DNA from 3 places in the Burkholderia anthinoferrum genome. Region 1 is predicted to be linked to each of the others. Evidence: predicted binding sites of a transcription regulator. Region 1 holds the regulator's gene; each other region holds the start of a gene.
The links. Region 1 encodes FliA, which starts transcription of late flagellar genes. Its sites were predicted from a motif close to CTAAAGTTTNNNNNNNNNNNGCCGNTA; they were not measured.
Positions count from the first base shown of each region.

Region 2: the regulator FliA is predicted to act here: its motif matches at 1,498-1,524, upstream of flgK (flagellar hook-associated protein FlgK).
Region 3: the regulator FliA is predicted to act here: its motif matches at 1,476-1,502, upstream of C5F75_RS13675 (DUF4088 family protein).

Region 1 is NZ_LFZP01000001.1:206,129-208,389, forward strand. It holds gene C5F75_RS00960 (nucleotide-binding protein) at 1-472, shown strand, start outside; gene C5F75_RS00965 (RNA polymerase sigma factor FliA) at 495-1,229, shown strand; S-adenosyl-L-homocysteine riboswitch at 1,325-1,443, shown strand; gene ahcY (adenosylhomocysteinase) at 1,476-2,261, shown strand, end outside.
Region 2 is NZ_LFZP01000004.1:97,376-99,636, reverse strand. It holds gene flgK (flagellar hook-associated protein FlgK) at 1-1,439, opposite strand, end outside; gene C5F75_RS02370 (flagellar brake protein) at 1,635-2,261, opposite strand, start outside.
Region 3 is NZ_LFZP01000041.1:91,589-93,849, reverse strand. It holds gene C5F75_RS13680 (hypothetical protein) at 47-454, shown strand; gene C5F75_RS13675 (DUF4088 family protein) at 587-1,363, opposite strand; gene C5F75_RS13670 (AzlD domain-containing protein) at 1,524-1,862, opposite strand; gene C5F75_RS13665 (AzlC family ABC transporter permease) at 1,859-2,261, opposite strand, start outside.

The DNA.
Region 1 (2,261 bases):
CGTCGACGCGCAGCTCGGCGCCGATGGGTCGTTCTCGGCGCTCGCGCGCGAAGCGCACGACGTGCTGGTCGTCACGCGGGTCGCCGCGCAGGCGATCACCGAGGCGTATGCGTGCATGAAGCGGCTGCATTTCGCGCACGCGTTCGCGCAGTTCCGCGTGCTGACCAACCAGGTCGGCAGCCACGCGGACGCGAAGGCGGCGTTCGACAACCTCGCGGGCGTCGCGAACCGCTACCTGACCGTGTCGATCGCCGACGCGGGCTGCGTGAGTGCCGATCCGCTCGTCGAGCACGCCCGCGAATTGATGCATGCGGTGGTCGACGCGTTTCCGTCGTCGTCCGCCGCGCGCGACTACCGGCAGATTGCCGCCGACCTGTTGTACTGGCCGATGCGCCCGCGTTCGGGTGCGGGCCGCGCGGTCCACGCCGGCGGCAAGCCGTCGTACGAGGCGGGCGCGGCACACGCCGCGTGAGCGCCACCCGGAGGAGGGAGCCATGATGTACAACGCTCAAGGAAAGATGTCCCAGGCCGACGTGCTCGCGCAATACGCGCCGCTCGTGCGTCGCCTCGGATTGCAGCTCGTCGCGAAAATGCCGGCGAGCGTCGATCTCGACGACCTGATCCAGGCCGGCATGATCGGCCTGATGGACGCGGCGGGCCGCTACAAGGAAGACCAGGGCGCGCAGTTCGAGACCTACGCGACGCAGCGCATCCGCGGCGCGATGCTCGACGAGCTGCGCAGCAACGACTGGCTGCCGCGCAGCCTGCGCAAGACCTCGCGCGAGGTCGAGCACGCGGTGCACCAGGTCGAGCAGCACCTCGGCCGCTCGGCGAGCGAGACCGAGATCGCGCAGCACCTGAACATGCCGCTCGACGAATACCAGGGGATGCTGCAGGACCTGCATGGCAGCCAGCTCATCTACTACGAGGATTTCGATCGCGCGGCCGACGACGAGCCGTTCCTCGACCGCTATCGCGTCGATCACGCCGATCCGCTGTCGGCGCTGCTAGACGAACACCTGCGCGAGGCGCTCGTCGAGGCGATCGAGCGGCTGCCGGAGCGCGAGAAGCTGCTGATGTCGCTGTACTACGAACGGGGTCTGAATCTGCGCGAGATCGGCGCGGTGCTCGAGGTGAGCGAATCGCGCGTGTGCCAGTTGCACAGCCAGGCCGTCGCGCGCCTGCGCGCGCGGCTGCGCGAGCAGGCGTGGGTGGGCGCGGAGTCCTGACCCTCTGCCGACGGCGGCGGCGCGCCGGCGCCGCGCGCTCGCGCCGTATGCGGTGCTTGCGCATTTCGCGCGCCGATTTGCTACAATCCCCTCCGTTTTCCGAGGAGCGTTGCGACGGACCATCCTGCGTCCGCCAGGCTCGGAAGGCTTCACCAAGCAGCCGTGCGACGATTTTTTCGCGCCGGCCCCGCTTCCTGAACGGCGCTCACGTCACCAATCTAGAAACTTTTTAGAAAGGAGGGCGTGATGAACGCCATTATCGATTCCAAGGCTTCCCACGATTACGTCGTCGCCGACATGGCGCTGGCCGGCTGGGGCCGCAAGGAACTCAACATCGCCGAGACCGAAATGCCGGGCCTCGTGCAGATCCGCGACGAATACAAGGCGCAGCAGCCGCTGAAGGGCGCGCGCATTGCCGGTTCGCTGCACATGACGATCCAGACGGGCGTGCTGATCGAGACGCTGAAGGCGCTCGGCGCGGACGTGCGCTGGGCGTCGTGCAACATCTTCTCGACGCAGGACCACGCGGCCGCCGCGATCGTCGAAGCCGGCACGCCGGTGTTCGCGTTCAAGGGCGAGTCGCTCGACGAATACTGGGAGTTCTCGCACCGCATCTTCGAATGGCCGAACGGCGAATTCGCGAACATGATCCTGGACGACGGCGGCGACGCCACGCTGCTGCTGATCCTCGGCTCGAAGGCCGAGAAGGACCGTTCGGTGATCGCGAAGCCGACCAACGAGGAAGAAGTCGCGCTGTACAAGTCGATCGCCGCGCACCTCGACGTCGACGCGAACTGGTACTCGAAGCGCCTCGCGCACATCAAGGGCGTGACGGAAGAAACCACGACCGGCGTGCACCGCCTGTACCAGATGGAAAAGGACGGCCGCCTGCCGTTCCCGGCGTTCAACGTGAACGATTCGGTCACGAAGTCGAAGTTCGACAACCTGTACGGCTGCCGCGAGTCGCTTGTCGACGGCATCAAGCGCGCGACCGACGTGATGATCGCGGGCAAGGTGGCGGTCGTCGCGGGC
Region 2 (2,261 bases), on a different contig from region 1:
TTTGCCGTCGCGTCGAAGGTCAGCTTGGTCGTCGGCACCTGATAGCCCGAGGTCACGCCGCCCAGCGTGATCTTGCCCGTGCCCGTGTTGGTGCTCGCCGCCGACGTGACGGCCGGCGACGCGGCCGCGATCGCCGAGAAGCTCGTCGTCGCAAGGCCGAAGCCGTTCAGCGCGCCGCGCGTCGGCAGCACGGTGAACTTGTCGCCCGGCTGCATCTGCGTGCCGGTCGCGGCCGAGAAGTTCAGCCCGCCGAGCGAAACCGGCATCGGGCCCGCCTTCTGGTCGACCACCGCGCCGCTCGCGCGGTCGGTCAGCGTGTAATTCGCGCCGTCGAACGAGAGCGTATAGTCGCTCGTCGTCGGCTGCGACGCGTTCGCGAACGACACCGACAGCGACGCGTTGCCCGTATTCCCCTGGGCCGCGTACACGGTCGGCGACGGCACGGTGAACAGGTTGCCGCCCGGATTGCCCGACAGGTCGATGCCGAGCGCGTTCTGCGCGTTGACCTGCGCGGCGAAGCTGGTCGCGATCGCGCCGAGCTGCGCCTGCGCGGGGTCGAGCGTCTGGCTGCGGAATGCGAGCAGGCCGCCGAGCGTGCCGCCCGACAGCGACGAATCGGGCAACGCCTGGTTCGGCCCCTGCGGGTTCGCGCCGGCGATGCCCTGCGACACGACGGTCAGCTCGCTCGGGTCCGACGGCGACGAGACGGTCGCGAGCTGGTAGCTCTTGTCGGCGACGACGAGCGGCTGGCCGCCCGCGAGGAACAAGCTGTAGCCGCCCTCGTTGCGCACGACCTGGACGCCGGCGAGGCTCGACAGGTTCGACACGGCGAGGTCGCGCTGGTCCATCAGCTGGTTCGGCGGCTGGCCCTGGCTGCTCGCCGCCGAGATCTGCTGGTTCAGCTCGGCGATCTGAGCGGTGTACGTGTTGATCTGCGACACCGTGCTGGTGAGCTGGGTGTTCACGCTCTGGCGCAGCGCGTCGTACTGCTGGCCGGCCGCGTTGATCTGGTTGGCCAGCGTCTGCGCGTTGCTGATCGCGGTTTGCCGCACGGACGGGTCGGACGCGTTGTTCGCGACGTTCTGCAAGCCGGTGAAGTAGCTCGTGATCGCGGTCGAGATGCCGGCCGTCGGGCTGCCGATGTAGTTGTTCAGCTGCGCGACGAGCGTGTACCAGGTCGACAGCGCGCTGCCCTGCGTCTGCGCGGTGTTCAGCTGGTCGCTCAGGTACTGGCTGTACTGCCGCTGCACGGTGACGGTGTTCACGCCCTGCGGCATGTAGCCGCTGCCCGTGTACTGGCCGCTCGCTTCGGCATACACGGGCCGCTCGACCGAATAGCCGGGCGTCGCGGCGTTGCTGATGTTGTTGCCGGTCGTCGTGAGGCCCCAGAGCGCGGCATTCAGGCCGCTGACGCCGAGGTTCATGAGTGTGTTGGACATGCGCGATCCTGATGAGCCGGCCGCGCGTTGCGGCCGCCGGGTTGCGTGACTCCCGGTATAACGGCCGCGGATCGAAAAAATTGAGGAAAAAATGCACGCGCGGCGCACGAGCGTGCGTCGCCGTCGGAAGCGGCCGGCACGAGGCGCCGGCGGCGCCGCGCGGGCCGCCCGTGGAGGCCGCCCGCCGGAGGCGCGTCAGGCCCGCGCGAGCGAGCGGCGCTTCATTTCGAGCTGCGTGATCAGCCGCTGCAGCGTGTTCTCCGCGCTGCCCGGCAGCGACATGTAGCGGAAGCCGAGCTGGTAGCGCCGCGCGCCGTTCGGCATCTGCGTCGAACGCTGCGACACGAGCTGCAGGTCGAGCGACAGCTTGCCGTGGCCCGTCAGCTCGAGCTCGACGTCCGGCAGCAGCGTGCCGACCTCGAGCGCCTCGACGCGCTCGTCGGCCGTGCGCAGCCCCACGCCGCCGAGCGACAGGTTGTGCACCTCGAACAGGAAGCTTTCGCCGTCCGGCAGCTTGCCGCGGCACAGGAACGGATCGACGATCGGCGCGTCGACGCGGAAATATTCGCGGCGCTGGATGCAGACCAGCACGTCGGGGAAATCGGCGACGAACGCGGGCAGCCCCTCGTAGCGCGTCTCGCGCGGCGTGCCCGTGGTGAATTCGACGCGCACGCCCTCCGGCGCGGCCGCGAACGTGCAGTGCGATGCGCCGAGGATGCCGGCGTTCTGCTCGGACAACGCGCCCCAGTCGAACGTGAACGTCCGCGCGCCGACGTCGACCTCGAGCAAACGCGTGACGAGCTGGCCGCCCGGGTACTGGAC
Region 3 (2,261 bases), on a different contig from region 1:
CCGCATCGCCGTGGTCCGGGCGCACAACTTCTTGAGGAGAATTGCCATGTCCAAGATTCGTACGATGCTGATCGGTGCCGCGCTGACGGCGTTCGCCACTTCGGCCGCATTCGCCCAGACGGGCGGGACCACGCAAGGCGCGGCCGGTGCCGGCGTGCAGGCGCAGACGCCGGCGGCAGGTGCCGGTGCAGGCATGCAGGGTGGTGCCGGCGCGAACGCGTCGGGCAATGCGACGACCGGTGCGACCGATGCGGTCGGCGCGGCAGCCGATGGCGCGAAGGACACGACGTCGTCGGCCGTCCATTCGACCAAGAAGCACACGAAGCATGCGGCGAAGTCGGCCAAGAGCCATGCGGGTTCGGCCAAGGCGAAGGCGAAGGCCGACGACGCGACCGAGGGCGGCGCATCGGTCGGCACGCAGGGCGGTGCATCGGCCCAGGGCGCCACGCAGTAAGCGGTGCGCGGCGCCGTCGCGATGCTCGCCTTCGGACGACGCGTCGCGACGGGCGATCGTCCGGCGGCCCGGTTCGCTTCGCGCGAGCCGGGCCGTTTTCGTGGGGTAAGTAAGACGGTCGGCGGGACGCGCTTACGGCCGGCGCTGGCCTTGCCCCTGCCCCTGGGCCGGCCGCACCGCGGCAGGCGTGAACACGCTGCGCAGCCACGCGGCGAGCCGCGCGAAGACGTCGTACGGTTCCTCGACGAAGATCTCCGGTTTCAGCAGCCGCAGGTATTCCATGATCTGCTGCGCTTCCTGCTTCTGGAACGAGCCGTGCGCGAGCCCGAGCCGCAGCAGCCCGCGTAGTTCGCCGAGCTTGTCGCGCGCGGTGCTGCCGACGCTCATCTCGCACGCGAGCTTGGCCTCGTAGATCCGCTGCCGCAGCGATTCCGCGAGCCGCCACGCAGGCGTCTGCATCAGTTCCTCGAGCGTCTGGATGTCCTGCGCCGCGCCCTTGATCTGCGACGCGAGCGGGTCGATCAGCGACGCGTCGCCCTGCGCTTCGGCGACGATCGCCTTCGCCCAGTCGCGGCACGCCTTCGCGAGTTCGTCGGGCGTCCATTCGGAGCGCGACGCGAAGCCGAAGCCGAATTCGCCGGCCTGCCGCATCAGGATCGCGACGACGTCCGGGAATTCCTTGTCGAGCGTGCGCTTGGCCCACGCGTACTGGCCGCCCTGCAGCATTCGCTGCACGGCGTGCTCGGTCAGCGGCACCATGTTGTCGAGCAGCTTCGCGCGCAGGAAATCCTCGAACGACGGCGTCGCGAATTGCGGGTCGAGTTTCAGCGACACGCGCACGAACGCGTCGTAGTCCTTGCGCAGGGACTCGAGCGTGTCGTCCTTGAGGGAAAGGGTGATCTGGCCCATGAATCGTCTCGATGGCGGCCCGCGCAAGCCGGCGCCGGCACGGCGCACCGGAGCGGGCGCAGCGTCGACTGACCGGTGCGCGCCGGGGCCGGTGGCGGGTCTTCCTCTCCTATATCGGCGCGCCGGGCGGAAACTTGAGCGCGCGCGGTGGAGCGTGCGCTCAGGCCGGCGGCCAGTGCGGGAGGACGACCCCTTGCCACAGGAAGAACACGCCGAGCCCGACGGCGATCGTCACGAGCGGGCGGCGGGTCGCGGCCGACACGAGTACGGCCGCGAGCGCGCCGACGAGCTGCGGATTCCGCCACGTCAGTTCGGCCGTGCCGCCATGCGGCGAGACGGTCATCGGCACGATGATCGCGGTCAGCACGGTGACCGGCACGAAGCCGAGCGCGGTGCGCACGAGCGGCGGGAACGTCAGCCGCTCGCCGAACAGGAACAGCGTCGAGCGGATCGCGTACGTGATGACGGCCATGCCGAGGATCAACAGCGCGTAGCTCACGATGCGGCCTCCGGGCGAGAGCGGGCGCGCGTGCGATCGTGCCGCAGCGTGAGCACGACGCCGATCGCGACGCCGGCGGCGACCGCGCCGAGCAGCCCGAGCTTGTACGGCCAACTCTGCCAGAAGTACGCGAGCGTGCCGGCCGTGGCGGCCGCCGCGAAATAGCGCAGCGTGCCGAGCTGCGGGACGACGATCGCGATGAACGTCGCCGCCATCGCGAAATCGAGGCCGAGCGACTGCAGGCCGGGGAACGCCGTGCCGAAGCCGATGCCCGCGAGCGTCCAGACCTGCCAGTTCAGGTACATCGCGAGCCCGGAGCCGAAGAAGTAGTGGGGGCCGATCGTGCCGGGCGGGTGGTGCCGGTAGTGCCCGTAGGCGACCGCGAACACTTCGTCGGTC